DNA from 3 places in the Nonomuraea sp. NPDC050536 genome. Region 3 is predicted to be linked to each of the others. Evidence: predicted binding sites of a transcription regulator. Region 3 holds the regulator's gene; each other region holds the start of a gene.
What was found. Region 3 encodes LexA, which represses DNA repair genes until DNA is damaged. Its sites were predicted from a motif close to TCGAACANNTGTTCGA; they were not measured.

Region 1 (10,006 bases), on a different contig from region 3:
ACCATCCACAGGTCGTCTTCGGCCGCGAACACCACCACGTCCTGGAAGATCGCGGGGAAGCGCAGGTAGGCGGACATGCGTCCTCCGTGAGGAGACAACCGGGGGCCGGTGCCCCCGGTTGTCGGATCAATGTCCAGGACGGCCGGGACTCACACCCGCGCCGTCCGGCGGCTCACTCCTCCGGCGGCATCATGGGCCGGGTGGAGGGCTGAGCGGAGGCCTGGGTGGAGGCCATGCGCTTTGCGGCTTTGGCCTGCCGGGTCGTCTTGATGGCGGCCTTCTTGGCCTTGCCGGACTTGGCGACTGGTTTCTTGTTCGTCTCAGCCATCGTTGTTTCCCCCCGAATGAGATGAGATGCGCTGTTTGGCGCACCAAAGCGCTTAATACCCACTTGCCTCGCAAACCTGACACGTCGATGGTGGTCGGGACGCCCGCCGTACCCCCTGGAGCGTGACCGCATGGATCTGGCCGAGCTCACCGACCGCGCCGCGATCATGGACGTCGTCGTCGCCTACGCCACCGCGCTCGACACCCGCGACTGGAAACTGCTGGCCGAGCAGTTCACCCCGGACGCCACCTGGGCCTACCCGGGGATGATCGAGCAGGTGCGCGGCCCCGAGCAGATCGCCGCCGCCCTCGGCGCCGGGCTGCGCGGGCTGGAGGCCACCCAGCACCTGCTCGGCAACCACCACATCCGCCTGGACGGCGACCAGGCCGAGCACACCTGCTACTTCCAGGCCCAGCACGTACGGCGCGGCGCTCCCGGCGGCGACACCTACCTGGCCGCCGGCCGCTACAGCGACGTGCTGCGCCGCACGCCCGGCGGCTGGAAGATCGCCGCCAGGCGGCTGAGCGGCATGTGGAGCCAGGGCAGCCTCGGCGTGTTCAGCCGCTAGAGCGGTCGATCCCCTGACGGCGCCGACAGCCACACCCCTTCGCCGTGCGACAGGCCGGGCAGTTGCCGCTCGAAGTCGTGCACCCGCCGGGCCGGCAGCTCACCCCTGATCAGCCACGTGTCGCCGTGCTGCAGGGTGTCCGACAGTTCGGCGCCCAGCCCGGCCAGCCGCGCGGTCACCGGGCTGAAGGCCTGCGCCGGGATCTCCAGCTCGAAACGGTGGCACGGCTCGTACACCCGGGTGCCCGCCCGTTGCAGCGCGTCCATGAGCACCTCGGCCGTGCGGCCGCGGAAGTCGCTCGCGGTCGAGATCGGCGAGGCGTAGCCGGAGCGGGTCAGCGTCACGATCACGTCGGTCACCGGCCAGCCCTGCGGGCCGCGCCGCAGCGTCACCGCCACCGTGTCCTCGATCGCCCGCTGGAAGGCCGCCGGCAGCGAGCCCAGCTCCACCCCCAGCCGGTAGGTCAGGCCCGACCCGCGCGGACCCGGTTCCACGCGCAGCCCCACCGTGGCCCAGAAGTCGTTGCGGCCGTGCCGGGTGATCTCCTCGGCCGTCTCCCCGACCCCGGCCGGGCGCTCCAGGTAGACGGGGCTGCTGGGCTCGAACTCGGCCTCGACGCCGAAGTCGCGGGCCAGCGTCTCGGCGATGACCTCCTTCTGCACCTCCCCGTACAGCAGCACCGACGTCTGGCCGCCGGCCAGCGTCCTGATGCTGATCAGCGGGTCCTGCTCGGCCAGCGCCGCCAGCGCCGCGTGCACCTGCCCCCGCTGTCCGGTACGGCGCGGCCGTACGACCGTCTCCAGGCTGGGCGGCGCGAAGTGGTGGACGTGCTCGCCCGGCTCGGGCGGGCTGCCGACCCGGTCGCCCACCCGCACCTGCGGCACGCCCCACACCTTGGCGATGTCGCCCGCGCACGGCTCGTCGCGCCCTCCGATGACGCGCAGCGCGGTGGGCCTGGCCTCGTACTGCTCCACGCCGCCGCCGGGGCGCCTGCGGTACCAGGTGGTGCGGCGGCGGACGTGCAGCGTGCCCGCGCGCAGGCGCACGTAGGCCACCTTCTCGCCGGTGGGGCCGCGCTCGATGGCGAACACCGTGCCGCTGGTGCCCGTGCCTGTGCCCGTGCCTGCCGTGGTTGTGGTCGGCAGCAGGCGCAGCCCGTCCAGGAGTTCGGTGACGCCCTGACCGGTCATCGCCGAGCCGAGGAACACCGGGTGCAGCACGCCCTCGGCGCACTGCCGGGCGATCGCCTCCTCGATCTCCTCCGGGGTCGGGGTATCGCCTTCGACCAGGCGTTTGAGGATGGCGTCGTCGTGCTCGGCCAGGATCTCCGGCGCGTCCGGATCGTCGATCGTGACGGCGGCCGGCGACAGGTGCCGCCGGATCTGCCCGAGCACCTGCAGCGGCCGGGCGCCTGCCCGGTCCAGCTTGTTGACGAAGATCAACGTGGGCAGGGCCAGGCGGCGCAGCGTCTTCATCAGCACCCGCGTCTGCGGCTGGACGCCCTCCACGGCCGACACGACCAGGATCGCGCCGTCCAGCACGCCCAGCGCCCGCTCCACCTCGGCGATGAAGTCGGAGTGCCCGGGCGTGTCGATCAGGTTGACGTGCAGGTCGCCGACCGTGAACGCCGCCACGGCCGTACGGATGGTGATGCCGCGCCGCCGCTCGATGTCGCCGGTGTCGGTCTGGGTGTCGCCGCCGTCGACGCTGCCCAGCCGGTCGATCGCGCCGGTCTGGAACAGCAGCCGCTCGGTCAGGCTGGTCTTACCCGCGTCTACGTGCGCGAGGATGCCAATGTTCAAACAAGCTTGCATGCGTGGTCGGGCCTTCGGGAACTCGCGTGCCAATGGGGCGCTGGGAGACGTCGAGGCCCCGCCGCATCGCGAGCTCCTTCACAAGATCGACCACATGAACCCGCTCATCCTGTCATCCCGCCCTGGCACCGGTCGACCGAATTTCCGTCTTCCGCTTACCGGGGCCAGGCGGCGGCGATGACGGTCGCGGCCGGCGCGGCCTGGCGCAGGCCTGCCTGGTAGGACGGTTGCCAGGCGGCGCGGTCGTGCAGATCGGCGCCGAAGACGGCGATCGTCTGCTCGTCGGGTGCCACGGTGATGGCGCCCGCGGGCGGCTCCTGGCGGAACAGGTGGGCCAGCGGTTCGATGAGCAGCAGTGGGTCGGCGCCGGTGGCCAGGTGGGCGTTGCTGCCGCCGCCCAGGGCGCCGTCCATGTAGCGGCGACCGGCGATGGTGATGGGTGGGAAGGCGGCGGGCATGGCGGTGCTGGCCGCGACGGCCGCCTGCAGGGGGATGCCGCTGGTGGAGTCCCAGGCCTGCGGCTGGCCGGAGTCGATGTCCACGGCGCTGATGACCAGGTGGGCCGGCCAGTCGGCGGCGGGTACCAGGGCGGACATCGTGGCCAGATGGATCTCCTCGGGCGCGGGAGCGGCCTCGACCGCCAGCCGCCCCACCCGCCGCAGCCGTTCGGCGGGCTCCACCCCCTCCTCGCCGAGCAGCGCGAACACCCGCCCCATGGCCGCCGGGTCAGCGGCCCCCGCGCCGACCCGCCCGCTGCCGGGGTCGGCCGCAGCGTCCGGGCGACGGGAGAGAGCCAGGCGGTCGAGATCGCCCCCGGTGGCCAGTAGCGCGCCCACGATGGCGCCCGCGGAGGTGCCGACGATCAGATCGGCGGCGGCCAGATCGACCCCATGCCGGCGCAGCCCAACCGCGAGACCCGCCAGCCAAGCCGTCCCGACGACACCACCAGGCCCAAGAACCAGTGCATTCATGAAACGCAAGTCTGCTACCTCAACCACGGTTGAGCTCAAGTCGGCATCCCGCTTCACGCACTTGCGGCTCAATCGAGGCCGAGGTCGAGGGGGAGTTGCTCGGGTTCGGCGGGGGTGGGAGGGGTGGGGCGTGGGGGTAGGCGGCGGGTGCGGGAGGGGGTGGGGCGGCCGATGCCGTGGCGGGTGGCCAGTTCCTTGATCTGGGCGGTGATGCGCTGCTGGTAGGCCTGGGGTGCGTAGGCGCCCCTGCCGTACAGCTCGAGATAGCGCGGCACCAGACGCGGGTGCTCGCGAGACAGCCAGCCCAGATACCACTCGCGCGCGCCGGGCCGCAGGTGCAGCACGATGGGCGCGAGGTGGGTGGCGCCGGCCGCGGCGATCTCCTTGACGGTGCGCTCCAACTGGTCGGGTGAGTCGGTCAGGTACGGCAGGATCGGCGCCATCAGCACGCCGCAGCCGATCCCGTGGTCGTTGAGCGTCGCGCACGCCTCCAGCCGCCGCAGCGGGTGCGGTGTGCCGGGCTCGACCGAGCGCCACACGTCGGCGTCCACGAACCCCACGGAGAAGTTCGCCCCCACCTCGGTGACCTGCGCGGCCTCGGTCAGCAGATCCAGATCCCGCAGGACCAGCGTCCCCTTCGTCAGGATCGAAAAGGGATTGGCCGCATCCCGCAACGCCTCGAGGATCCCGCGCATCAACCGGTAACGCCCCTCGGCCCGCTGATAGCAGTCGACGTTGGTCCCCATCGCGATGTGCTGTCCCCGCCAGCGAGGCGAAGCCAGCTCCCGCCGCGCCAGCTCGGCCGCGTTCACCTTCACCACGATCTTCGAGTCGAAGTCCGCCCCGGCATTCAAATCCAGATATTCGTGCGTTTTCCGGGCAAAACAGTAAGTGCAGCGGTGCCCGCAGCCTCGGTAGGGGTTGATGGTGTGGGTGAAGGAGACTCGGCTGGCGGCCGGGACGCGGTTGATGATGGAGCGGGCCTGGATCTCGTAGAAGGTCGTGCCGCGGAACTCCGGCGTGTCGAAGGTGCGGGTGACGGCGCCGCGGGCGAACAGCGGCGCGAGGGGTTCGGCCTCGTCCGCATCGGTCAGCCGCAGGTTGTCCCAGCGCATGCCTTGATTAGAACAAGTTTTCGAGGATGATCGCAACAGGAAAGAGCTTGCAATTACCTGCCCAGCTGGGGGCTAATGATCTTCAGGGTTGGGCAGAAAGTCCGCACAGAGCTTGCGTTCCGGAGGTGCACTTATGGCCTGGTCGCAGGACGAGGAGCGGATGCTCGCGCAAATCGAGCAGCACCTCGTCGATGAAGACCCTCGCCTGGTCGCGCGGCTCGAGTCGTTCAACGACCGTGCCCGTCGCAGCGAGGCGAAGGCCCAGGGCGAGCCAAGCATGCGGCGCCGGCCGCGCCGTTCGACGGTCATCATCCTGATCAGCTGGCTGTTGATCGCCACGCTGGTCGCCACGCTCCTGATCATGGTGTTGCGCCACGAGGCCGCGGCCCTGGCCCTGGCAGCTTCCCTGTAAAGCCCGCCGTACCCAAACTGTCCGAAATAAAGGGTCAAGTACGGCATGTGCGGCGTGTCGCGGCAACGGTGGCGAACCCTCCTACAACCCCCGAAGGAACGCGGCTGCCACCGGAGCCGCCACCTTACCCCCGGTACCTCCGGCCTCGACCACCACCGCGAAGGCCACGTCCCCCTTGAACCCCATGAACCACGCGTGCGTGTCGAGCTTGTCGCCGGTGCCGAACTCGGCGGTGCCCGTCTTGCCGCGCGTGCCGGCCGGCAGCCCGGCCGACTTGGCGGTGCCCTTGGTGACCACCGCCGACATCATCGCGTGCAGCTTGCCGACGGCGTCGGCGGACAGCTCGCGCGGCTGGGCCTTCTGCTTCAGTTCGGGCACCAGCGTGGGCGGGCGCCAGGTGCCGGAGGCGATCGCGCCCGCCACCGAGGCCATGGTCAGCGGGCTGGCGGTGATGCGGCCCTGCCCGAAGGCCTCGGCGGCCAGTTCGGAGTCGGAGGTGGCCTTGGGGCAGCTGGGCTTGGCGGCCGGCACGCCGATGTTGAGCGGCTGGTTGAAGCCCACCTGCTCGGCGGCGGCCAGCAGCTTGGCCGCGCCCAGCTTCTGCTCGGCCAGCGGGGCGAAGGTGGTGTTGCAGGAGTAGGCGTAGGCGTCCAGGAAGGTCAGCGACCCGAACTCTTCCTTTTCGGAGTTGCGGACTTTCAGCCCGCCGACGGTGGCGTACTTGGGGCAGGTGACCTTGTCGGTGGGGGACAGGCCGGCGTTGAGCAGGCCGAGCGCGGTGACGGTCTTGAAGGTGGAGCCGGGCGGGTAGCGGCCGTCCAGGGCGCGGTTGAAGCCGCCCTGGTTGTTGACCACGGCCAGGATCTCGCCGGTGCCGGGTTTGATGGCCACCATCGAGGTGGGCTTCTTCATGTCCTTGACCGCGGCCACGGCGGCGGCCTGGGCGCGCGGGTCGAGGCTGGTGCGCACGTCCTGGCCGTCGTGGCCCTCGATGGTGTGCAGCGTCTTTCCGGCCAGCTGGATGTCGGTGGTGGGGGTGCCGGCCAGGCGCTGCTGGAAGGTCTCCTGCAGCCCGCCGCGGCCGACGGCCTGGCCCACCTGGTAGGAGGGGCCGAGCTTGGTCACGTCCTTCTTGGTGGCCTTGTCCAGGAAGCCGACCAGCTGCTGCACCGAGCCGCCCGCGGTGCCGTCGTCGATGCGGGCGCCGCCGGCGTCGGTGATGGTGGCGCGCGAGGGCCAGCGGGTCTTCAGCGTGAAGCTCTGGCCTGCGGCCATGCCGGGATACAGCGTTTTCGGGCTCCAGTCGACCTTCCAGGCGCGGTCGGCCACCTTCAGGTCGATGCTGCCCTGGTAGCTCCACTGGCCGAGGTTCTTCAGCGTGAGCGTGGCGGTGTAGGGGACGCTGGCCGTACCGTCGCCCTGGGCCGGCTTGCCGAGGTTCACCTTCACCGACTGCACGGCCAGCGCGGTGCGCATCTGGCCGTAGGCGGCAAGCGGCTGGGGGCGGGTCAGCTCTGCGGTCATGGCGGCGTCGTTGCCGGACTGCCAGGCTGCGGCGAAGCGGGCGGCGGTCTCGGCGGGCGTGCCGCGGGTGTGCAGCACGTAGTAGGCGCCGCCGGCGGCGGCCCCCACCACCAGCACGGCGGCGCCGGACACGATCGCGATGGTACGGCCACGCGCCACTGGTCAGCCCCCTGAACGTCGACGGATCCCCGAGCTTAGCGACAGATCAGGGCATACCGCCCGACGCTTTGACGCTCGCGGCGTAGGCGGACACGTACTCCTGACCGGACAGCTCCTGGATGGCGGCCATGATCTCGTCGGTGACGCGGCGCCGGTCACGGGCGCTGGTGTGGTCGCCGTCGAAGGTCATCGGCTTGCCGATGGTGATGCCCACCCGGGCGGGCCGCGGAACCTTCGCCCCCAACGGCAGGACCTTCTCGGTGCCGCTGAGCGCGATCGGCAGCACCGGGGCGCCGGTCTTGAGCGCCAGCCAGGCCACGCCGATCTTGCCGCGGTACAGGCGGCCGTCGGGCGAGCGGGTGCCCTCGGGGTGGATGCCGAACAGCTCGCCGCGCTCCAGCAGGTCGGCGGCGGCCTCCAGCATGGCCTGGGCGGCGTGGGCGCTGTCGCGGTCGATGGGCAGGCTGCCACCCAGGCGCATGAAGAACTGGGAGATCGGGTTGCCGGAGAAGTACTCGTTCTTGGCGGTGAAGGTGACGTGGCGCGGCAGCAGTGCCGGAAGCAGGAAGGAGTCGATCACCGACAGGTGGTTGGCCGCCAGGATCGCCCCGCCCCGCCTGGGGACGTGCGCCGCGCCTGAGATGTGCGGGCGGCACATCGCGTGGGCCAGCGGCGTGGCGACGGACTTGACCACTTGGTATAGCAACAGGCTCTCCTGGACGTTCCTCGGACGGGCGCACCCCACCATAGAGCAGGCGCCCCGCCGTCTGGCGGGGCGCCTGAGAAGCCTTTAAGGCCGATGTGGCGGTCGCCTCCTCGGCGAGAGGCACAACACGGCTCCAGCCGAACGGTATTCCGTGAAGGCGGTAATTTGCGGCCCGGGGGACACAAACCACATCGGCCACTCGACTCTAACGGACATCCACCGGCACGTATTCCATCCCGGCCCAAGATTGCGTCACGTTCTGGTCCACCGGGGCTGCGCGACATCGAAAACGCGCAGGTCACGGCCTCGCAGGGCCACTTCGGCGAACTGCCACAAAATCGCGCCCGTCGGCGCGTGCACCACGATGCCGGGGCCCAGCGGCATCTGCAGCAGCCCGCCGCGCCAGCGCGGTACGCCCGGCGCCAGGAAGCTGTCCAGCGCGACCGCGTGCACCGAGGCCACCTCGCGGGGGTCGGCCACCGGCTGCTGCGTCCCGCCGAAGGCCACCACGGGGGTGATGACGAACCCGGAGTCGGTCACGAAGTCGTCCAGCAGCCCCGCCACCCGCACGCCGCGCACCGCGGTCTCCTCGGCCAGCTCCCGCAGCGCCGCCTGCACCGGCTCCTCGCCGTCGTCCAGCCGCCCGCCCGGCAGCGCCCACTGGCCCGCGTTGCGGCCGCGCGGGGCGCGCTTGATGAGGATCGTGTACGGCAGGCCGTCCGGATCCTCCAGCACGCACACGGTGACCGCGGCCCGGCGCAGCCCGTCGCCGTCCGGCGCCCGCCGCACGGCGAAGGCGGCCAGGTTGGCGGTGATGAGCTCGTGCAGGCGGGGGATCGGGGGAAGCACCCGGCCAGGATCTCATGAGGGGAAGGCGGACCCCGGCCGGGCAGCCTCGGCCACGGTATCAACGATCAAGGACCTGGGACCCGGATCGCGTTCAGCTTTTCACGCCCCCAGTCGGCAGGCGACGGCCTCTTGTCAGCGGTTGACTGATCGGGAAAGATCACTTACCTGGTGTACGGCAGGCCTCCCACCAATCCCCGTATTACCTACTGATTGACTCGGTTATCATGGCTCGCACCCGAGCCCGCTTCGCCGCGAGGAGACAAGACCGGATGATGATCAGGAACAGGGTCGCAGGAGGCGCCGCCGCGCTCGGCCTCCTCCTGGCGGCCGCCGCGTGCGGCGGATCGAGCGGCTCCAACGGCTCGAACGGCTCCCCGAGCGCCGCCGGCGGCACGTTCACCTACTGGACCAGCGGCTGGCAGCCCGACCAGATCGCCGAGATCGACGCCGCCTTCGACAAGGCCCACCCCGGCATGCACGCCAAGGGCCAGTACATCGCCAGCTCCGACCAGTACCTGCCCAAGGTCATCGCCGCCGTGAAGAACGGCACCCAGCCCACCGTCCTGCTCACCCAGAACCCCTCCGACCTGCCCGTGATCGCGCAGAGCGGCAAGCTCATCCCGCTGGACGGCAAGCTCACCGCCGAGACCGACGCCCTGTACCCGGGCATCAAGGACTCCCTGTTCTACAAGGGCCACCAGCTGGGCATCGCCCTGGCCGGCGTCGGCGACATCGTGCTGTTCTACAACAAGAAGGCCTTCGCCGACGCGGGCCTGCAGAACCCGCCCAAGACCTGGACCGAGCTGGCCGAGGACGCCAAGAAGCTGTCGGACCCGGCCAAGAACAAGTACGGCTTCTACGTCCCGCTCGGCGAATCCGAGTGGATCTCCTTCGCCTGGGCCCCCATGCTCTACGCCGAGGGCGGCTCGTTCCTGACCGCCGACGGCAGCGCCACCGCCTTCAACAGCCCCGCCGGCGTCAAGGCGCTCACCACCTGGGCCGACCTGATCAAGAACAAGTACGCCCCCAGCACCAGCTACGCCCAGGCCGGCAGCTTCGACGGCGCGCCCGCCTTCGCCAGCGGCGCCGTCGCCATGATCGTCAACGGGCAGTGGGCGGTGCCCACGTTCGAAAAGGCCGGCATCGACTTCGGCGTCGCCCCCATGCCCGCCGGTGCCGCCGGCACCTCCACCAGCATGGGCATCGGCGTGGCCGCGCTGCTCAAGACCGACGAGCAGGCAGAGAAGGCGGGCCTGGAGTTCCTGAAGTTCCTCTCCACCCCCGCCCAGGGCGCCGCCCTGGCTGCCAAGAACGGCGGCCTGCCCTCCGACCCCGCCCAGCTCGACCAGCAGGTGCTCAAGGACCACATCGCCAAGAACCCCACCTACCCGGTGTTCGCCGAGGCCGAGAAGACCGGCAAGGTACGCCCCATCACCCCCGCCTACGACGCGATCTCCCAGGGCCTGTGGACCCAGATCAACGCCGCGCTCAAGGGGCAGAAGACCCCCGCCGACGCACTGGCCAAGGCAGCGCAGGACGGCGATGCGGCGCTGAAGAAGC
Region 2 (10,006 bases), on a different contig from region 3:
CAGCAGGTTTAGGAGACTGTATACAAGAGGTTGATTTCTGAAATACGCGGGGGTGTCGGGATCGTTGACTAGGCGGAGTCGTTCTTGACGGCGGCCAGGTACGAGCGGCGGGCGGCGGCGACGTGGGCGATCGCGCGGGCCTGCGCCTCGTCCTCGTCGCCCGCGGCGATGGCCTCGCACAGGCTCACGTGCTCGGTCCACGAGTGCGGGCCGCGGATGGCCGCGGTCTGGCTGAAGACCCACTGCGCCCGCTGCAGCATCGGCGTCATCATCAGATTGAGATAGGAGTTGCCCGCCACCTCGCCCACGGCCCGGTGGAAGGCGGTGTTCAGGTCCGCCACGGCATCCAGGCTGCCGCTCTCGACGGCCTGCTTGGCGTCTTCGAGGACCCGGCGCAACCTGGCCGCGGACGCCGGGGTCGCCTTGCGGGCGGCCAGCCGCGCGGCCAGCCCCTCGATCGCCATCCGGACGTCGAACAGCTCCTCGGCCTCGGCGCTCGACAGCCGCGCCACGGCCGCGCCGATCCGCGGGATGACCTCGACGAAGCCCTCCGCGGACAGGATCCGGATGGACTCGCGCACCGGGTTGCGGGACACGCCGAGCTGGGCGGCCAGCCGGTCCTCGACCAGCCGCTCGCCCTGCTTGAGCTCGCCCGACATGATGCGCCGACGCAGCTCCGCGGTCACCTCGTCGCGCAGGGTGCGGTGCGTCCCGCCAATCGTCATCTCAGTCATCAGCGGCTAATCGTATACAACGCGGTGGCGCATCGGGATCCACAGGGTGGTGCCGTACATGGCCAGGCCGAGCAGGATCATGCACACGATCGTCGGCCACTGCAGCCATTGCGGCAGGTAGAGCGCCAGGAACCAGGAGCGGGCCGACTCCCCGGTGAGCTTGAACACGGCGGGGATGACGCCCTGCGGCACCAGCGGGATCGCGCCGAACGCCCAGCACAGGCCGGTCACGACCTTCTCCCTCTTCACCACCCCCGCCTGCCCCAGCATCCACCCACCAGCCTCGCCGCCCCCGCCCGCCTTCGCGTGGCGGCCTACGGGCAGGGGGCAGGGACGGCTCGCGTGACGACGTGAGCGGCGCACTCCCGAGCGCCGGTGCGGTGAGAAGTGGTGCGGGTGGTGATCGGCGCAACGTGTGCGGCGAGGATGGCGCAGCGTTCGGCGGAAGGGCCGACGGTGGGGATCGGTGGTGGGGGAGGGCGGGGCTAGGCGCGGAGGCGGAGGCCTCGGGGGGTGGGGTGGAAGCCGGCGGCTTCGAGGGCCGCCGCGAGTGGGGAGTCGTTGATCGCGGTGCCGTCGGCGCGTTCGACGGTGAGTTTGCCGAGGGCCCCGTCGCGGACCGCGAGGGCGAGGGCGTCGACCGCCGGGCGGAGGCGGTCGTCGTCGGCGAAGGACAGCAGGGTCTTGCCGCCACGCTCCACGTACAGCACGAGGTGGCCGTCGACGATGACGACGAGCGATCCCGCCTTGCGCCCCGGCTTGTGGCCGACCTCCCCAGGATGCGTGGGCCACGGGAGCGCCGCCCCGTAGGGGTTGGCCGGGTCGGCGGCCGCGAGCACGACCGCCCGCCGCTCGCCTGCGAGGGCGCCAACGGGCCGGGCTCCGTCGCTGGGATTGACGGTCGGGTCGGAAGCCGGGGTGGTCGCGGCGAGCGCGCGCATGCGGTCGACGGCCCCCGGAAGGGCGAACTGGGCGCCGCCCAGACCCTCGACGAAGTAGCCGCGACGGCAGCGGCCGCTCTCCTCGTAGGCCCGCAGGACCTGGTAGATCGGCGTGAAACCGCCGGGCAGCCGCTCGGAGGTGACGGCGCCGCGGGTCACCACGCCGTGCCGTTCGAGCAGGACGTCCGCCTGGGCCTGCGCCCGCAGCGTGGCGTCCTCGGCGGGCAGCGGCAACAGCCACCATCGCCCCCCGACCGTGGGCGGCCCGCTCCTGCTCGGCAGTACGGCACGCCGCCGCCGCGAGGTAGACGGCCGATGGGCGGGCCGTCCGGACCCGAGCGTGGCACGCAGCGGCGCCAGCGTGTCGCCGGAGACGCGCCCGGCCCACACCAGGTCCCACAGCGCCGAGGCGAGCGCCTGGTCGTCGAGCGAGCCGAGCCGGTCCGACAGCCCGCGGAAGAACATCGCACCCCCGCCGCCCAGCAGGTCCAGGATCTGCGAGTGCAGGGGAGTGAGCGTGATGTCGGCGGGCGCGGGCAGCAGCAGCGGCGCCGTGTCGGCGAAATACAGCGACACCCAGCCGTCGCCCCCGGGCAGCGAACCCTGGCCCGCCCACAGCACCTCGCCGGACGAGGTCAGCTCGTCGAGCAGCGCGGGCGAGTAGCCCGGCACCCGTGACGGCAGCACCAGCGTCTCCAGCGCCGAGGCGGGCACCGCCGCCCCCTGCAGCTGCTCGATCGCCCCGACCAGAGAGTCCATGGCGACCGGAGCGCGCGAGCCGGTGATCCCATGCCAGACCGGCAGGAACCGGGCCAGCGCCTCGGGCGCGACCGGCTCGACCTCCTTGCGGAGCCTGGCCAGCGACCGCCGCCGCAGCATCCGCAGCACCCCGGCGTCGCACCACTCCTCGCCCCGCCCGCCGGGCCTGAACTCGCCGTTGACCACCCGCCCGGTGGCGGCCAAGCGCCGCAGCGTGTCGGTGACCACGGCCACGCCGAGCCCGAACCTGGCGGCAGCCGTACCGGCGTGGAAGGGGCCGCGCGTGCGGGCATGGCGCGCGACCAGGTCGGCGAGCGGATCGGCGACGGGCTCGAGGAACGCGTGCGGCACCCCGACGGGCAGCGGCGCGCCCAGCGCGTCGCGCAGCCGCGCGGCGTCCTCGATGGCCGCCCACCGCTCCTCGCCCGCGATGCGGACCCGCAGCGCCCGCCGCGCGTTCTCCAGGTCGGTGAGCCAGGCGGGGTCGCCGCCCCGCACGCTGACGTCGTCGGCCACCAGCGGCCCGTGGGTGCGCAGCAGGTCGGCCAGGTCTTCGGCGTCGCGCAGCGGCCGGTCGAGCCGCGCCAGCTCGCGTTCGGCCTCCACGATCACGTCGGGGTCGAGCAGCTCGCGCAGGTCGGCCTGGCCGAGCAGCTCGGCCAGCAGCGAGGTGTCCAGCGCCAGCGCCTGGGCCCGCCGCTCGGCCAGCGGCGCGTCGCCCTCGTACATGAACGCGCCCACGTAGTGGAACAGCAGCGAGGCGGCGAACGGCGAGGCCTGCGAGGTCTCCACCTCCACCACGCGCACCTTGCGCGCGGCGATGTCGCGCATCAGCTGCACGAGCCCGGGCACGTCGAAGACGTCCTGCAGGCACTCGCGCATCGTCTCGAGCACGATCGGGAACGAGGCGTACTGCGAGGCCACCCCCAGCAGGTGCGCGGCTCGCTGCCGCTGCTGCCACAGCGGGCTGCGCTTGCCGGGAGTACGGCGGGGCAGCAGCAGAGCCCGCCCGGCACACTCACGGAAGCGGGAGGCGAACATCGCGGACCCGCCCAGCTCCTCGGTGACGATCTGCTCGATCTCCTCGGCGTCGAAGGCGGCCACGTCGGAGGGCGGCTCGGCCAGCGTGTCGGGGATGCGCAGCACGATCCCGTCGTCGGAGTGCACGGCCTGCACGTCGATGCCGTACCGCTCGCGCAGGCGCCGGTTGATCGCCAGCGCCCACGGCGCGTGCACCCGCGCGCCGTACGGCGAGTGGATGACCACCCGCCAGTCGCCCAGCTCGTCGTGGAAGCGCTCGACCAGCAGCGTGCGGTCGTCGGGCACGTAGCCGGTGGCCTCGCGCTGCTCCTTCAGGTAGGCGAGCAGGTTTTCCGAGGCGAAGGCGTCCAGACCCGCCTCCCGCAGCCGCTTCTCCTCGGGCGAACGCAGGAACTGGCCGATCGCCCGCCCCAGCTCGGCCGGCCTGCCGGGCGCGTCGCCGTGCCAGAACGGCAGCTTGCCCGGCAGACCCGGCGCGGGGGAGACCAGCACCCGGTCGGGCGTGATGTCCTCTATCCGCCACGAGGTCGCGCCCAGCACGAACACGTCGCCGACGCGCGACTCGTAGACCATCTCCTCGTCCAGCTCGCCCACCCTGGACGCCTTCTCGCCGACGAGGAACACGCCGAACAGCCCGCGGTCGGGGATCGTGCCGCCGTTGGTCACCGCCAGCCGCTGCGCACCAGGACGGCCCTGGAGCGTGCCCTTCACCCTGTCCCACACGATGCGCGGGCGCAGCTCGGCGAACTCCTCGCTGGGATAGCGCCCGGCCAGCATGTCGAGCGTGGCCTCGAGCGCGCTCCTGGGCAGCGTGGTGTACGGCGCGGCCCGCTTGACCACGCTCTCCAGCTCGTCGACCGTCCACTCGTCCATCGCGGTCATCGCCACGATCTGCTGGGCCAGCACGTCGAGCGGGTTGCGCGGGTAGCGCAGCTCCTCGATCTGGCCGCTCTTCATCCGCTCGGCCACCACGGCCGTCTGCACCAGGTCGCCGCGGTACTTCGGGAAGATCACGCCCTTGGACACCGCGCCCACCTGGTGGCCCGCCCTGCCGATGCGCTGCAGCCCGCTGGCCACGCTCGGCGGTGCCTCCACGCACGCCACGAGGTCGACGGAGCCCATGTCGATGCCCAGCTCCAGGCTGGAAGTGGCGACCACGGCGGGCAGCCGGCCGGACTTGAGCGCCTCCTCGATCTGGGCGCGCTCCTCCTTCGACACCGAGCCGTGGTGGGCCCGCACGATCTCCGGCACCGCGCCCTTGCTCGAGCCCGCCTGCGCCATCATCTCGGCGGGCACGTCCCACGCCGACAGGTCGAGGCCAGACTCGCGCTCGTAGGCCAGCTCGTTCAGCCGTGAGCACAGCCGTTCGGCCAGGCGGCGGGAGTTGGCGAACACGATCGTCGAGCTGTGCGCGCCGATCAGGTCGAACAGGTGCTCCTCGACGTGCGGCCAGATCGACCTGCTGACCGGCTCCTCCTCATTGGGCCTGGTCTCCATCTCGGCCATGTCCTCGACGGGGACGACGACCTCGACCTCGATCCGCTTGTCCGACGGGGGCTGCACCACGGACGCCGGGCGCGCCCCGCCCAGGAAGGCGGCGACCTCGCTCACGGGCCGCACGGTCGCCGAGAGCCCGATCCGCTGCGCCGGCTTGTCCAGCAGCGCGTCCAGCCGCTCCAGGCTCAGCGCCAGGTGGGCGCCGCGCTTGGTGGCGGCCACCGCGTGCACCTCGTCCACGATCACGGTCTCGACGCCGCTCAGCGCCTCCCGTGCCTGGCTGGTGAGCAGCAGGAACAGCGACTCCGGGGTGGTGATGAGGATGTCGGACGGCTTGGCGGCGAACCGCCTGCGGTCCTCGGCGGGCGTGTCGCCCGAGCGGATGGACACCGAGATCTCGGGCACCGGCAGCCCGAGCCGCCGCGCGGTCTGCTTCATCCCGGCCAGCGGCGCCCGCAGGTTGCGCTCCACGTCGACGGCCAGCGCCTTCAGCGGCGACACGTAGAGCACCTTCGTGCCCTTCCTGTCAGCCTCCAGCGAAAGCCGGTCCAGCGACCAGAGGAAGGCTGCCAGAGTCTTGCCGGACCCGGTGGGCGCGACGACCAGAGTGTTGTCACCCCGCGCGATCGAGTCCCACGCCCCCTCCTGGGCCGACGTGGGCGCGGCGAAGGCGCCCTCGAACCATTGCCTGGTCAGCGGGCTGAAGTGGTCCAGCGATGTCACGCGGGCTCCGCCCGCGCGACATCGCCGAAGTGCTGTGTTTGATTGGTTCGCTCGACAAGCTCGCTCACGTTCACATAGTGCCTCGCCGTACCGACAGAAAACGAAAGCGTCCCCACGGCGAGTGGTTGAGGGGGCCCTCGAGGGGACATAGAGCGACCGTGACCATTGATTACGCAGCCATAGAGGCCAAGCGCGAGGAGATCAGGGCGCGCCACCTCTTAGTGCGCCGGCCTCCGAGCAGTGCGCGGGGACTGCACCACTTCGCGCTGCTTTCTTCGGACGTGGAGCGAACGATCCGGTTCTACCAGGATCTGCTGGAGTTCCCGCTCACGGAGATCATCGAGAACCGCGACTTCAAGGGTTCGAACCACTTCTTCTTCGACGTGGGCAACGGAAACCTCCTTGCCTTCTTCGACTTCCCCGGACTCGACTTGGGGCCCTACCAGGAGGTCCTCGGCGGGCTGCACCACATCGCGATCTCCGTCGACCCCGTCACCTGGGAGCGGCTGCGGGGCAAGCTGGAGATGGCCGGCGTGCCGCACCAGATCGAGAGCGGCGCCTCCATCTACTTCAGGGACCCCGACGGCGCCAGATTGGAGCTGCTCGCCGACCATCTGGGTGAGATGTACGGCTCGCGCGTGATGTGACTAACGCCGCGACGCCCTGCGCGTGCGCGGCGTGCCCGCGCGCGGATCCTGCCTGATGCCCGCGTGCCGTTCGGAGCGGTCGGCTCTCTCCTTCTGTACGGCCAGCCGCTGGAGAGACTGCAGGCGGCGGCGCCTGGCGCGATTGGCCTTGATCTTGGCGGTCTTCGGGGGTGAAGCCTTGGGGGTCTTTGGCATGGCACTGTCCTACCCACCCCATACTTGGAAGATGCGCCTCACCGAGTTCTGGAGACGGATGCGCGCCCACTTCGGCGACAGCTACGCCGAGTCGTGGGCCGCGGACTACGTCGTGGCCCCGCTGGGCGGGCGCACCGTGCAGCAGGCGCTGGCCGAGGGCGAGAGCGCCAAGACCGTGTGGCGCGCTGTCTGCCAGGTCGAGAACGTCTCATCCCGGCTGCGCTAGCGCCTCCTTCAGCGTGAGCACCGTGCGCTCCAGGTCGTCGGCGGCGCCCTGACCGCCCGCCGACCACAGGTAGAGCCAGCCGTCGTGCGTCGGCGTGGCGAAGATGATCGTCTGTCTGCCCGTGCGCGGGTGCCAGACCCACAGCACCGGATCGTCGTTACCGACCAGCCGGCTCACCAGCCCGTGATCGGGCAGGAGTCCGGCCAGGGCCTCGAGATGGATGCGCCGTTCACTCGTGTACGAGCTCGCCACACCTCAGGGTTTCCCCACCTGCTGGCCTGCGACAACACGCCTGTCGTATTGCCCACGTATGTGAGGGCCCCAAATCGGCGCATGACTCTAATGTCACCGCGCGTCTTGTACGGCGAGCCACCGCGACCGCGGCACACGCCCGGCGAAGCGCCGTAACGGCGGGCGAGCGTCATCGACTCGCCGGTGGCGCTCGGTCGCAGGTCCCCAGCTCACGACGGCGGGCGGCGGTGGCGGCGGCCTGCCGTACAGCAGGCGGTGTAACGGCGTGTTAGAGATGTGATCGAACAGTCGTTCGGCTACGATGAAACTTGGCTTCTCCGGAAAATGTCGGTGGGAGCCCGTAGCTTTCACTCGACTGGACCGACCACGACACCCTCCAGGGGAGTTCCCATGGCTATCAACGACCGCGAGAAGGCCCTTGAGACTGCCCTCGCTCAGATCGAGCGGCAGTTCGGCAAGGGCTCCGTCATGCGCCTCGGCGATGACGCCCGAGCTCCCATCGAGGTGATCCCCACCGGGTCGATCGCCCTGGACGTGGCGCTCGGCATCGGCGGCCTGCCGCGCGGCAGGATCGTCGAGGTCTACGGCCCCGAGTCGTCGGGTAAGACCACGGTCGCCCTGCACGCCGTGGCCAACGCCCAGCGCGCCGGCGGCATCGCGGCCTTCATCGACGCTGAACACGCCCTCGACCCCGAATACGCCAAGAAGCTCGGCGTCGACACCGACGCCCTCCTGGTCTCCCAGCCCGACACCGGTGAGCAGGCGCTGGAGATCGCCGACATGCTGATCAGGTCGGGCGCGGTCGACATCATCGTCATCGACTCGGTGGCCGCTCTGGTGCCCAAGGCCGAGATCGAGGGCGAGATGGGCGACAGCCACGTCGGCCTCCAGGCCCGCCTGATGTCCCAGGCCCTGCGCAAGGTGGCGGGTGCTCTGAACAACACCAACACCACCGCCATCTTCATCAACCAGCTGCGCGAGAAGATCGGCGTCATGTTCGGCTCGCCGGAGACCACGACCGGTGGTAAGGCGCTGAAGTTCTACGCCTCGGTCCGCCTCGACATCCGCCGCATCGAGACGCTGAAGGACGGCACGGAGGCGGTCGGCAACCGCACCCGCGTCAAGGTCGTCAAGAACAAGATGGCCCCGCCCTTCCGCGTGGCCGACTTCGACATCCTGTACGGCGTGGGCGTCTCGCGTGAGGGTGGCCTCATCGACATGGGTGTGGAGCATGGGTTCGTCCGCAAGTCCGGCGCCTGGTACACCTACGAGGGCGACCAGCTCGGCCAGGGCAAGGAGAACGCGCGCAACTTCCTGAAGAACCACCCCGACATGGCCAACGAGATCGAGAAGAAGATCAAGGACAAGCTCGGCGTCGGCCCCCGCCTCGACGCGCCCGCCGAGGCTCCTGCGCCCGCCGAGGCTCCCGCGCCCGCCGCCGCCCCGGCCGCCACAGGCCGAGCCGCCAAGGCCGCCGCCACGCCCAAGCCTGGCGACGTCTGATCCCCATGCGCGACGCGGACCCACCCCCCGACCGGGGCGCCTGGCCAGCCTCCCTTCCACCCCGCCCCCACCGCGGGTCCGGGACGCCCCAGGACACCACGGGTCCACAACCCGCCAACCCGACCCCGCCCCCCACGGACCCGCCGGACTCACGTACCGCGGCTCCGCGGGATGCGGGCGCGCCCGGCTCCGTGGGTCTGGGGGACGGGGGTGCGCCGGGTCGGTGGTCTGGTGGCTCGGGTTCCGCGGGTCCGTGGGATATGGGTGCGCCGGGTCGATGGTCTGGCGGTTCAGGTTCCAAGGGGTCGTGGAATGAGGACGCGCCGGGCTCCATGGGTTCTTGGCGTGGTGACGCGACGAGTCACGGTGCCGAGGGTGGCGACGGCTCCGGTTCACGCGACTGGGGTCATACGGCCGAGGAAGCCGGCTCTGGCACCTGGGGACGTGGCGTCGAGGAATCGGGTTCTGGCACTTGGATTAGTGGGGCCGTGGATTCGGGTTCTGGCGCCTGGGGGAGCGGAGCCCCAGGGGCGGGTTCCGCGGGCTCGGGTTCAGGGCGTGAGGCGTGGGGGCCGGGTTATGCCATTCCCGCGGATGACTCGTCCGGAGCGGATACCCACGACGACCCCTGGAACGGCCTGTTCGCAACAGGTACATCCGGGCCTGCCACGCCCACGTTCGGCGTTCGCGAGATAGGCGAGGCGACCAAGAACGCGCCCGACGATCCAGCGCCAGCCGCCTGGTGGCAGCCCCCGATGGCCGACCCCGACGAGCCCTCCCGCCGCCCCTCTCGCCGCCGCCGCAAGCCCCGCTCCGACTCGCCCAACCACACCAACAGCCCGGACCCCGCCAACGCGGATCTCGCGACCTTGGATTCCGCGACCTCTGATCCCGGAACCTCTGATCCCGGAACCTCTGATCCCGGAACCTCTGATCCCGGAACCTCGGATCCCGCGACCTCGGATCCCGGTGGCTGGACACATGCCACTACGGACTCCGCCGACCGAGAGTCCATCGGCTGGGCCAACCCCGCAACCGCGATCCTGCAGAACGAACAGAACGACGCCCCCTCTCCCGCCGGCCGACGGAGCAGAGAAGACGGTGCCGCTTCGGGGGCTGGCCGGTGGGGCGGAGGAGATGGTGCCGCTTCGGGGGCTAGCGGGTGGGGCGGACGTGACGATGCCTCGGGGGCTGGCGGTGCCGCTGCGTCGGGGCGTGGGTCGGAGTCTGGTGGCGTTACGGGGGCTGGCGGACGATCCCGTGGTGGACGGCGTCGTGGGCGTCGGTCTGGTGGGCGTGGGGGGTGGCTGCCTGAAGGGCCTGATGAGGGTTCGGTGGCCGCGTCCGGGGCGCCGGCGGATCCGGAGTCGGTGGCGCGGGCGGTGGTGCTGCGGTTGCTGACCATGGCGCCGAAGACGAGGGCACAGCTGGCCGAGGCGCTGCGCAAGCGGGACATCCCCGATGAGGCCGCCGAGACGGTGCTCGACC
Region 3 (10,006 bases):
TGCAGCAGCAGCGTGAGCGTGAACATGAACGAGGCGAAGTAGGCCATGAACGCGGCGATCGCGCCGACGCCCGCCAGGTAGGAGCGGACCTTCAGCAGCGCCAGGTCGAGCACCGGCTGCCCGCCGCGGGCGCCGAGCACGTACTGCCAGCGGACCGTCAGCGCCAGCACCGGGACGCTGGCCGCCAGGCAGATCCACGTCCAGGCAGGCCAGCCCGCGCTGTTGCCCAGCCCGAGCGGGACGAGGATGAGGGCCAGCCCGATGGCGAGCCCGGCCGCGCCCAGCAGATCGAGCTTGGCCGGCCTGTGCGCCACCTTCGGCAGCACGCGCATCGCCAGCGCGATCACGACGAGGCCGATCGGCAGGCTGATCAGGAAGATCACCCGCCAGCCGAGGCCGAACAGGTTCGCGGTCAGCAGCAGCCCGCCGAGCACCTGACCGGCGATCGAGCCGAGGCCGCCCGCCACGCCGTACCAGCCGATGGCGCGCGCCCGCTCGCCGGGCGGGAAGACGGCCGAGATCATCGCCAGCACCTGCGGGACCATGGCCGCGCCCGCCAGGCCCTGGAGCAGCCGGGCGATCACCAGCTGGACCGGGTTCACCGCCAGGCCGCACAGCAGGGACGCGATCGTGAAGGCGGCCACGCCTGCCACGAACAGGCGGCGGTAGCCGTACCTGTCGCCGAGGCGGCCGCCGGTGATCATGCCGGAGGCGTAGGTGAAGGCGTAGCCTCCCACGATCAGCTCCAGCGCGGCCGGGCCCGCGTCGAGCTCGCGCTGGAAGGCGGGTGCGGCCACGTTCACCACGAAGAAGTCGAACTGCGCCATGAACCAGGCCGAGAGCAGAACGGGAAGCATCCGGCCGGACTTCACGAAATATCCCCCTATTCGACGATCATCTCAGCCTAGGACGGGCCTTGCGGGAGACGTGACTCGGGCTTACCATCCACGTAATTGTTAGGAAACTTTCTTTAAAGAAAGGTCCTGAACGTGCGCCGATTAGTCACCCCCCTGATCGCCGTCCTCGTGATCATCGCCCTCGGCACCGTCCCCGCCCACGCGGCCGCCCGGCTGCTGGCGACCTTCAGCCTGGCGGGCACCACCGGCACGTTCGTCGTCAGCAACCCCGGCACGACCACGGTCACCGGGTGGAGCCTGGTCTTCGACCTGCCCTCCGGTGTGACCGCCGCCAACCCGCAGAACGGGACCATCACCCAGGCGGGCACCAGGGTCACCTTCACCCCCGCCTACTACATCAACTCGCTCGGAGCAGGGAAGAGCACCGAGCCCTACAGCCCCAAGGTCACGCTCAGCTCCGCCGTACAACCGACCGGCTGCACGATCAACGGCGCGAACTGCGACGGCACGGGCAGCGACCCGCCTCCCCCGCCACTCGTCAGCGCGACCTACACCGTCAGCGGCACCTCGGCCAAGTTCGTGATCGCCAACAACACGACCACCGCGCTGAACGGCTGGACGGTCGTCTTCGACCTGCCCGCCGGCGTGACCGCCGCCAACGCCCAGAACGGCACAATCTCGCAGAACGGGCGGACCGTCACGCTCTCCCCCGTCTACTACAACACGACCATCGCGGCAGGCGGCTCGACCGAGCCCTACAGCCCGACCTTCACGGTCAGTACGGCCGGCGCCCAGCCGACCGGCTGCCGGGTGAACGACGTCAACTGCGACGGTTCGCCCGACGCACCGCCGGGGACGCCGGGGAACCTGCGGTCGCCGGTCAAGACGACCAAAACGATCTCGCTGGCGTGGGACGCGGCCACACCCGGCAGCCTGCCGATCACCGGCTACGTGATCTCCAACGGCACGGAGGTGACCGGAACCTCGGCGACGATCACCGGGCTGACGCCGAACACCTCCTACACGTTCACCGTCAAGGCCAAGGACCGCAAGGGGAACCTGTCTCCCGCCTCCTCGCCGCTGACGGTGAAGACGAACAACCCCTCCGACGACACGCAGCCGCCGTCGGCACCGGCCAGCCTGCGCTCGACCGGCAAGACCTCCTCCACGGTCTCCCTGGCGTGGAACGCCTCCACGGACAACACCGGGGTCGCCAACTACGACGTCTACGTCGGGACCTCCGTCGCGGCGACCGTCATGGGCACCACGGCCACCATCTCGGGTCTGTCGCCCTCGACGGCCTACTCGTTCACCGTCCGGGCGCGGGACCTCTACGACAACGTCTCGCCCGCCTCGGCCGCTGTGTCGGTGACGACGTCGGACGTGGTGGAGACGGGGTACGCCCGGGTCGGATATTTCGTGCAATGGGGTATCTACGGCCGGCAGTACTTCGTGAAGAACCTCGAGACCACCGGCAACGCCGCCAAGCTCACCCACATCAACTACGCCTTCGCCAACCTCGACCCGGTCAACCTGACGTGCCTGCAGGGCGTCACCAAGGGCACCACGCAGAACCCGCAGGACCCCTCGCAGGGTGACGGCGCGGGTGACGCCGAGGCCGACTACGGCCGGCCCTTCAGCGCGGCCCAGTCGGTGGACGGCGTGGCCGACTCCGGGTGGGACAAGCTGCAGGGCAACTTCAACCAGCTCAAGAAGCTCAAGGTCAAGCACCCGGACCTGAAGGTGCTCATCTCGATCGGCGGCTGGACCTACTCCAAGTACTTCTCCGACGTGGCGGCCACCGACGCCTCGCGCAAGAAGTTCGTGGCCTCCTGCATCGACACCTACATCAAGGGCAACCTGCCCGTTTACAACACCTACGGCGGGCCGGGCACGGCCGCCGGGATCTTCGACGGGATCGACATCGACTGGGAGTGGCCGGGCGCCGAGGGGCACGCGGGCAACCACGTCTCGCCCAACGACAAGGCGAACCTGACGCTGCTGCTGGCCGAGTTCCGCCGCCAGCTCGACGCGCTGACCGCCCAGACGGGCAAGCGCTACCAGCTCACGGCCTTCACCCCCGCCGACCCGGCCAAGATCGCCGCTGGCTGGGACCTGCCCGAGGTCGCCAAATCCCTGGACATCTTCAACATCCAGGGCTACGACTTCCACGGCGCGGGAAGCGACAACTCGTGGGAGCCGAACCGCACCGGCCACCAGGGCAACCTCTACCTGGACACCGACGACCCGTACTCGTTCCACTTCAGCGTCGAGAACGCGGTCGACGTCTACCTGCAAGCAGGGGTGAACCCGCGCAAGCTCACCATCGGCCTGGCCTACTACGGCCGCGGCTGGCAGCAGGTCACCGACGGCGGCAAGTCCGGCGAGTGGCAGGCGGCCCAGGGCGCGGCGCCCGGCCAGTTCCAGGAGGAGGCAGGCACCCGCGGCTACAGCAACCTCGTCGCCTCGGTGCCAGGCTGCACGGTCCACCATGATGAGCAGGCGGTCGCCACCTTCTGCTACACCGGCGGCAACGGCCAGTGGTGGACCTTCGACGACACCTGGTCGATCGGGAAGAAGACGGCCTGGCTACGCGGCAAGAACCTGCTCGGCGCGATGATCTGGGAGATGTCGGGAGACACCGGCACCCTCACCACCGCCCTGGACGCAGGCCTGAAATAGACCCGTCCTCCGGCGGGCTAGTCCTCGGTCCCTTGTTCGACGTAGATGGTCAGAACACTCCCCTTGGGGGCCGAGACGCCCGCCGGAGGATCTTGGCGGACGACCCACGAGCGGCCGTGGGGTTCGGGGACCGCGATGCGGTCGCCGACGATATTGAAGAGCTCGCGGGCCCAGGCCCACTCCGGGGCGGTCTGCACGGCCTCCATGTTCTGGCCGATCAGGTTGGGGACCTGGACCATCTGGGGTGGCGGCGGCAGCCCCGCCTTGCGGGCCGGGAGGTGCGGTGCGAGCGCCTTGAGCCCGTCGGGGAAAGACGCCTCCTTGGGGTGGTTGACCGCGTGCGAGGCCGCCGCCGCGATCGTGTCCAGGTCGTCCGACACGTCCGCCTGCAGCTTGGCCAGCGCCGCCTCGTCCACCCCGACGAACTGGTCCTGGTGCGCCAGGATGTAGTCGATGTCCTCCAGCAGCTGCCAGTCACGGTTGCGCAGCCGCGCGCACCGCACCAGCACGTCCTGCTGATGCTCCAGGTCGATGAAGTTCGGCGTGCGCGGCAGGTTGAGGATCTCGTGCGAGTCCAGCAGCACCGAGTACGGCACGGCCTCCTCGCGTACCGTGGCGGGCCAGGCCTGCGAGATCGCCTGCAACTCCTCCAGGCTCCCCGGTTGCTTCGTGGCGACCTTGCCCCCCTCGGCGTACACGTTGATCGAGATGCTCTTGCTGCTGAGGGCGTTCTTGAACTCGGAGCTGAAGCCGCCGGAGGCGGAGAAAGTGGCGTATCCCCCGCTGACAGTCGCCGACAGGCTCTGCTGCTCGGTGCTGTCCTTGGTCTGGATCCGGCAGATGCCGACGAAGAAGCCGCCGCGCTGCATGCCCCTGACGAACATGTCGCCGAACACCCCGCGGAAGCGGTCCATGTCGCCGTCATTGATCAGCGCGACCGCCGCAGGGTTGGGCGTGGGGTTGCGGATGGAGGAGAACGCCAGCTGCAGTGTCGCCCGCACCGCGAAGAACACCGCCGAGGAGTGGATCTTCTGGTCGCGCGAGAAGCTCATCCGGGCGCTCGCGCTGAACAGCCCGACCCCGCCCGAGGCCGACGCGGAGATCCCCAGATGGGTCTGAAGGTCCTCTTCCGTCTTCAGCAGCTGCATGCTGTAGGTCAGGATGCTGCCCGCGGCGCCCTGGACCTCGTTGGGCTCGCCCATGGCGGCCAGCGCCTTCTTGTTGCCGCTCGGCGTGTCGATCCCGACGCCGTAGTCCATTCCGCCCTGGTACGGAATGTAGAGCTCCCCCATGGCCCCTCCCCTCCCGCGGCCCCTGCGCCGCCGCCTTCAGAAGAGCCCGACGGTCACCCGCTGTCAACGGCCCGGACGGCTCCACATGGTGAAGGAGGCCTCGGCGACCGTGTGCGGCGATCGCCGAGGATGTATCGCAGGCAGGCGTTCGCCCGGAGCGCCTGGAACGGGGGCACAGCGAAAGGGCGCGCGCCGAGCGGGGGGCGCGCGCCCGACTGCCGGAGGGTCAGAGGCGGCGGAGGACCGCGACGACCTTGCCCAGGACGCTGGCCTCGTCGCCGGGGATGGGGTCGTAGTTCGGGTTGTGCGGGACCAGCCAGACGTGGCCGTCCTTGCGCTTGAACGTCTTGACCGTGGCCTCGCCGTCGATCATCGCGGCTACGATGTCGCCGCTCTCCGCGACCGGCTGCTGACGGACGACGACCCAGTCACCGTCGGCGATGGCGGCCTCGATCATCGAGTCACCCGCGACCTGGAGCAGGAACAGCGTGCCCTCGCCGACCAGCTGCTTGGGCAGGGCGAAGACGTCCTCGACGCTCTCCTCGGCCAGGATCGGGCCACCGGCGGCGATGCGGCCGACGAGCGGGACGTAGGCGGCCGTGGGGCGGCTGATCGTGGACTCGTCGTCGGTGGCTTCGGGGTCGACCCACAGCACCGGCTCGCCAGGCAGGCGCACCTCGAGGGCGCGCGGGCGGTGCGGGTCGCGCCGCAGGTAGCCCTTGCGCTGCAACGCCGTCAGCTGGTGCGACACGCTGGACGTGCTGGTCAGCTGCACGGCCTCGCCGATCTCGCGCATGGAGGGCGGGTAGCCGCGCTGCTGGACGGAGTCGCGGATCACCTCGAGGATCTTGCGCTGCCTCGGGGTCAACCCCAGCGAATCCCGCCGGCGCACCGCGAGGTCGCTGACCCCGTTGCCGTCATCCCGCTCGCTCATGCTCTCCTCCTCGCCGGCGGACCTTCCGGTCCGTGGTCCTGATGTCGCACACAGCAACCGTATCGCCGCTGAAGATCATCTTCAAACAATTGTTCGAGTCTTTCTCGAAATTGTCAGCGGCGTGGTGTAGAACATCGTACGGGAGTTCGATCGACACCGTGTTCGATTTGACGATCTTTGATCGGCCTTTTTTGCGGAGGTCAGCCGTGCGAACAACCACAATCACACACCCGGACGACGACGCCCAGCTCACCCTTCTGGCCGATCTCACCCGCGAGGCGCGCCCGGCCCCGCCCCGCCCGGCGGGCCGCCGCCTGTGGCTTGTCCCCGAGCCGCGCAACGGGAGCGCGCGGCTCGGGGACGCCCCGTCCCGCGCGGACTCCACCCGTACGGCGGGCGGCACGGCCCACCGCCCGCGGCCGAAGCCAACCTCACAGCCGGGCGCCGGCAGGGCCAGGGAGGCGGGCGCGTCCACCGGCTCGCGGCGGCCCGCCGTACTCCCCGGTGGTGCGCGGCGGGGCAGAGGGGATGCGACGGTGCGGCCGGATCGCGCGGCACGGCGCGGCGCCGACGGTCCGGCGCGGCCTTCGAGGCGCGACCCCGGCGACACGGTGCGCGCACTGAGGCGAGGTGCGGCGGAAAGCGTGCCGAGGCCCGGCCGCGACGGCACGGCGGGCGCGCCGGGGTTGAGCGGCGCCCGGCGGCGCGTGGGCGCGAGGCGCGCCGCCAGGAGGCAGGCGTGCCCGGGGCGCGCGGCGGGGGATGGAGCCGTGCGGCTGACGCGGCGGGGCCGGATCGTGCTCGTGACCTTCTTCGTCGTGCTGACCCTGGGCATCTGCTTCGCGGGTGCCACGGCGACCGGGTGGGCGGCGCGGGGGGCCGCCGTGCCGAGCCATGCGGGCCTGCCGTGGGTGGTCGTCGACCAGGGCGACACGCTGTGGAAGATCGCCCAGAACGTCGACCACGGCGACGACCCAGCGAGGGTGGTGGCCGAGATCGTCCGGCTGAACGCTCTCGACGACTCCCTGATCCGCCCGGGCACGCGACTGTACGTCCCGGTGCACTGAACGGCCCGCCATACCTAACTCGACCGACCCCTCCAAGGAGGCCTTGAGAGGGTCAGATCATGGTCATTGATTTCGCCGTCGACCACGACGGAATGCGAACCTCCTCCCTCAGCCTGGGCTGGGTGCAACTTCAGCAGCCGTCCAGGCACGACGGATTCTCCGGGATGCCGTTCGGCGCACTGGGGCTGGTGGGCGAGCGGTTCGCGGCGCTCAGCCACAACCCGGCGGCCGTGGTCGCCGGGGAAGGGGTCGGCCGGGCTTTAGCGCGCGGCGTCACCCGCGCGCTCACGGCCATCGCGGCGCTGGTGGTGCCCGCCCTGTGGATGCGCTTCGCCAATGTCAACGGCGAGCCGATCCTGCCGAGGGCCGACGGCGTGCCCGAGACCGGCTTCCCCAAGATCGCCGAAGCCTGACGCGAGCGACACGCCCGGCACATGCCGCGCGAGCTGGCCTGATCAGCGACTTCGGCCCGATCGGAGCGGTCAACTTGCGTTCATGGTCGCGCACTTCTAGGTTGGAAACCACAACATCTAGTAGTTACACCGATGTAGGTTCACCACAAATTGTGGTTCCGTGGATCGGGCTTTACGCATGTCCGGAGGAGGCGCGAGCGTGCACTGTCCGTTCTGTCGGCACCCGGACACCAGGGTCATCGACAGTCGCTCGACGGAGGATGGCGCGGCCATCCGGCGCCGGCGGACCTGCCCGGAGTGCGGGCGCAGGTTCACCACGCAGGAGACCGTGTTGCTGATGGTGAGCAAGCGTAGCGGGGTAACGGAGCCGTTCTCACGGGACAAGGTGGTCGCGGGCGTGCGGCGGGCCTGTCAGGGCCGGCCCGTGCCGGAAGACTCGCTGGCCCAGCTCGGGCAGCGGGTCGAGGAGGCCATCAGGGCCAAGGGCGCGGCCGAGATCCCGTCCAACGAGGTCGGGCTGGCGATCCTGGGCCCGCTGCGGGAACTGGACGAGGTGGCGTACCTGCGGTTCGCATCGGTATATCGCGGTTTCGAGAGCCTGGCGGACTTCGAGGCCGAGATCGAACAGTTGAAGGTGGAGAGGGAGTCGAACCGGACACCTGGAGATCCCCGCGAGGGCGTCAAGGTGCCAGGTGAGACGGACTCGACCGTTAAAGGCGAGAAGGGGGAGTCATGACGGAGACGGCCAGCGGCTCGGTGGCACGCGGCGGTAAGAAGCCGCGCAAGGGTCTGAAGATGAAGCGGATCTTCACCATGCCCGGAGTGCATCCGTACGACGAGATCGCGTGGGAGCGCCGCGACGTCGTCATGACGAACTGGCGCGACGGCTCGGTCAACTTTGAGCAGCGGGGCGTCGAGTTCCCCGAGTTCTGGTCGGTCAACGCGGCCAACATCGTGACGACCAAGTACTTCCGCGGCGCGGTGGGCACGCCGCAGCGCGAGTGGAGCCTCAAGCAGCTCGTCGACCGGGTCGTGGGCATGTACACCAGGACCGCGGTGGACAACGGCTACTTCGCCACCGACGAGGACGCCGAGATCTTCGACCACGAGCTGAAGTACGCCCTGACGCACCAGGTCTTCGCCTTCAACTCCCCTGTCTGGTTCAACGTGGGCACCAAGTCCCCGCAGCAGGTCAGCGCATGCTTCATCCTGGCCGTGGACGACACGATGGAGTCGATCCTCGACTGGTACAAGGAAGAGGGTGTGATCTTCAAGGGCGGCTCGGGATCCGGCGTCAACCTGTCGCGCATCCGCTCCTCCAAGGAGCTGCTGTCCAGCGGCGGTACGGCCAGCGGCCCGGTGTCCTTCATGCGCGGCGCGGACGCCAGCGCGGGCACCATCAAGTCGGGCGGTGCCACGCGGCGGGCCGCCAAGATGGTCGTGCTCGACGTGGACCACCCCGACATCGAGGAGTTCATCGAGACCAAGGCGCGCGAGGAGGACAAGATCCGCGCGCTGCGCGACGCCGGGTTCGACATGGACCTGGGCGGCAAGGACATCGTCTCGGTCCAGTACCAGAACGCCAACAACTCCGTCCGGGTCTCCGACGAGTTCATGAACGCCGTGGAGAAGGGCGGCGAGTTCGGCCTGCGCGCCCGCCTGACCGGCGAGGTGATCGAGACCGTCGACGCCAAGGGGCTGTTCCGCAAGATGGCCAAGGCGGCGTGGGACTGCGCCGACCCGGGCGTGCAGTACGACGACACGATCAACGACTGGCACACCACCCCGGAGACGGGGCGGATCACCGCGTCCAACCCGTGCTCCGAGTACGTCCACCTGGACAACTCCTCCTGCAACCTGGCCTCGATCAACCTGCTGAAGTTCCTGAAGGACGACAACTCCTTCGACGTGGCCGGCTTCGTGAAGCTCACCGAGCTGATCATCACGGCGATGGACGTGTCGATCACGTTCGCTGACTTCCCGACGGAGAAGATCGGCGAGACGACCCGCGCCTACCGCCAGCTCGGCATCGGTTACGCCAACCTGGGCGCGCTGCTGATGGCCACCGGCCACGCCTACGACTCCGACGGCGGGCGCGCGGTCGCCGGCGCCATCACCTCGCTGATGACGGGCGTGTCCTACCGCCGTAGCGCCGAGCTCGCGTCCGTGGTCGGCCCGTACGACGGCTACGCCCGCAACGCCGACGCGCACAAGCGGGTCATGCGCAAGCACGCCGCGGGCAACGACAACCTGCGCACGATCGGCTCGATGGACGGCAAGATCCACGCCGAGGCGTCCCGCCAGTGGTCGGAGTGCCTCAAGCTGGGCGAGAAGAGCGGCTACCGCAACGCCCAGGCGAGCCTGCTGGCCCCGACCGGCACGATCGGCCTGATGATGGACTGCGACACCACCGGCATCGAGCCCGACCTGGCGCTGGTCAAGTTCAAGAAGCTGGTCGGCGGCGGCTCGATGCAGATCGTCAACCAGACGATCCCGCGGGCGCTCAAGCAGCTGGGCTACCAGCAGGAGCAGATCGAGGCCATCGTCGAGTTCATCGCCGAGCACGGCCACGTCGTCGACGCCCCCGGCCTCAAGCGGGAGCACTACGAGGTGTTCGACTGCGCGATGGGCGAGCGGGCGATCGCGCCGATGGGTCACGTCCGGATGATGGCGGCCGCGCAGCCGTTCCTGTCCGGTGCCATCTCCAAGACGGTCAACCTGCCCGAGTCGGCCACGATCGACGACATCGAGCAGGTCTACC

Region 1: ACIBHX_RS32330 (Rv2578c family radical SAM protein) is a predicted target of LexA. The motif match lies at 4,805-4,820, and genes of this name have one in related genera.
Region 2: recA (recombinase RecA) is a predicted target of LexA. The motif match lies at 7,296-7,311, and genes of this name have one in related genera.

The regions. Positions count from the first base shown of each region.
Region 1 is NZ_JBITHD010000013.1:129,177-139,182, reverse strand. Features, by position in the region: gene ACIBHX_RS32355 (PDZ domain-containing protein) at 1-77, opposite strand, end outside; gene ACIBHX_RS32350 (hypothetical protein) at 173-328, opposite strand; gene ACIBHX_RS32345 (nuclear transport factor 2 family protein) at 459-896, shown strand; gene ACIBHX_RS32340 (GTP-binding protein) at 893-2,698, opposite strand; gene ACIBHX_RS32335 (patatin-like phospholipase family protein) at 2,866-3,681, opposite strand; gene ACIBHX_RS32330 (Rv2578c family radical SAM protein) at 3,750-4,796, opposite strand; gene ACIBHX_RS32325 (DUF3040 domain-containing protein) at 4,930-5,208, shown strand; gene ACIBHX_RS32320 (penicillin-binding transpeptidase domain-containing protein) at 5,290-6,864, opposite strand; gene ACIBHX_RS32315 (lysophospholipid acyltransferase family protein) at 6,938-7,597, opposite strand; gene ACIBHX_RS32310 (NUDIX hydrolase) at 7,850-8,446, opposite strand; gene ACIBHX_RS32305 (ABC transporter substrate-binding protein) at 8,716-10,006, shown strand, end outside.
Region 2 is NZ_JBITHD010000014.1:13,910-23,915, reverse strand. Features, by position in the region: gene ACIBHX_RS33275 (GntR family transcriptional regulator) at 69-734, opposite strand; gene ACIBHX_RS33270 (hypothetical protein) at 741-1,004, opposite strand; gene ACIBHX_RS33265 (ATP-dependent helicase) at 1,220-5,695, opposite strand; gene ACIBHX_RS33260 (VOC family protein) at 5,854-6,342, shown strand; gene ACIBHX_RS33255 (hypothetical protein) at 6,343-6,537, opposite strand; gene ACIBHX_RS33250 (DUF3046 domain-containing protein) at 6,569-6,763, shown strand; gene ACIBHX_RS33245 (hypothetical protein) at 6,746-7,015, opposite strand; gene recA (recombinase RecA) at 7,406-8,518, shown strand; gene recX (recombination regulator RecX) at 8,524-10,006, shown strand, end outside.
Region 3 is NZ_JBITHD010000001.1:188,360-198,365, reverse strand. Features, by position in the region: gene ACIBHX_RS00940 (MFS transporter) at 1-872, opposite strand, end outside; gene ACIBHX_RS00935 (glycosyl hydrolase family 18 protein) at 990-3,539, shown strand; gene ACIBHX_RS00930 (PASTA domain-containing protein) at 3,557-4,831, opposite strand; gene lexA (transcriptional repressor LexA) at 5,058-5,765, opposite strand; gene ACIBHX_RS00920 (LysM peptidoglycan-binding domain-containing protein) at 5,972-6,832, shown strand; gene ACIBHX_RS00915 (hypothetical protein) at 6,892-7,245, shown strand; gene nrdR (transcriptional regulator NrdR) at 7,445-7,981, shown strand; gene ACIBHX_RS00905 (vitamin B12-dependent ribonucleotide reductase) at 7,978-10,006, shown strand, end outside.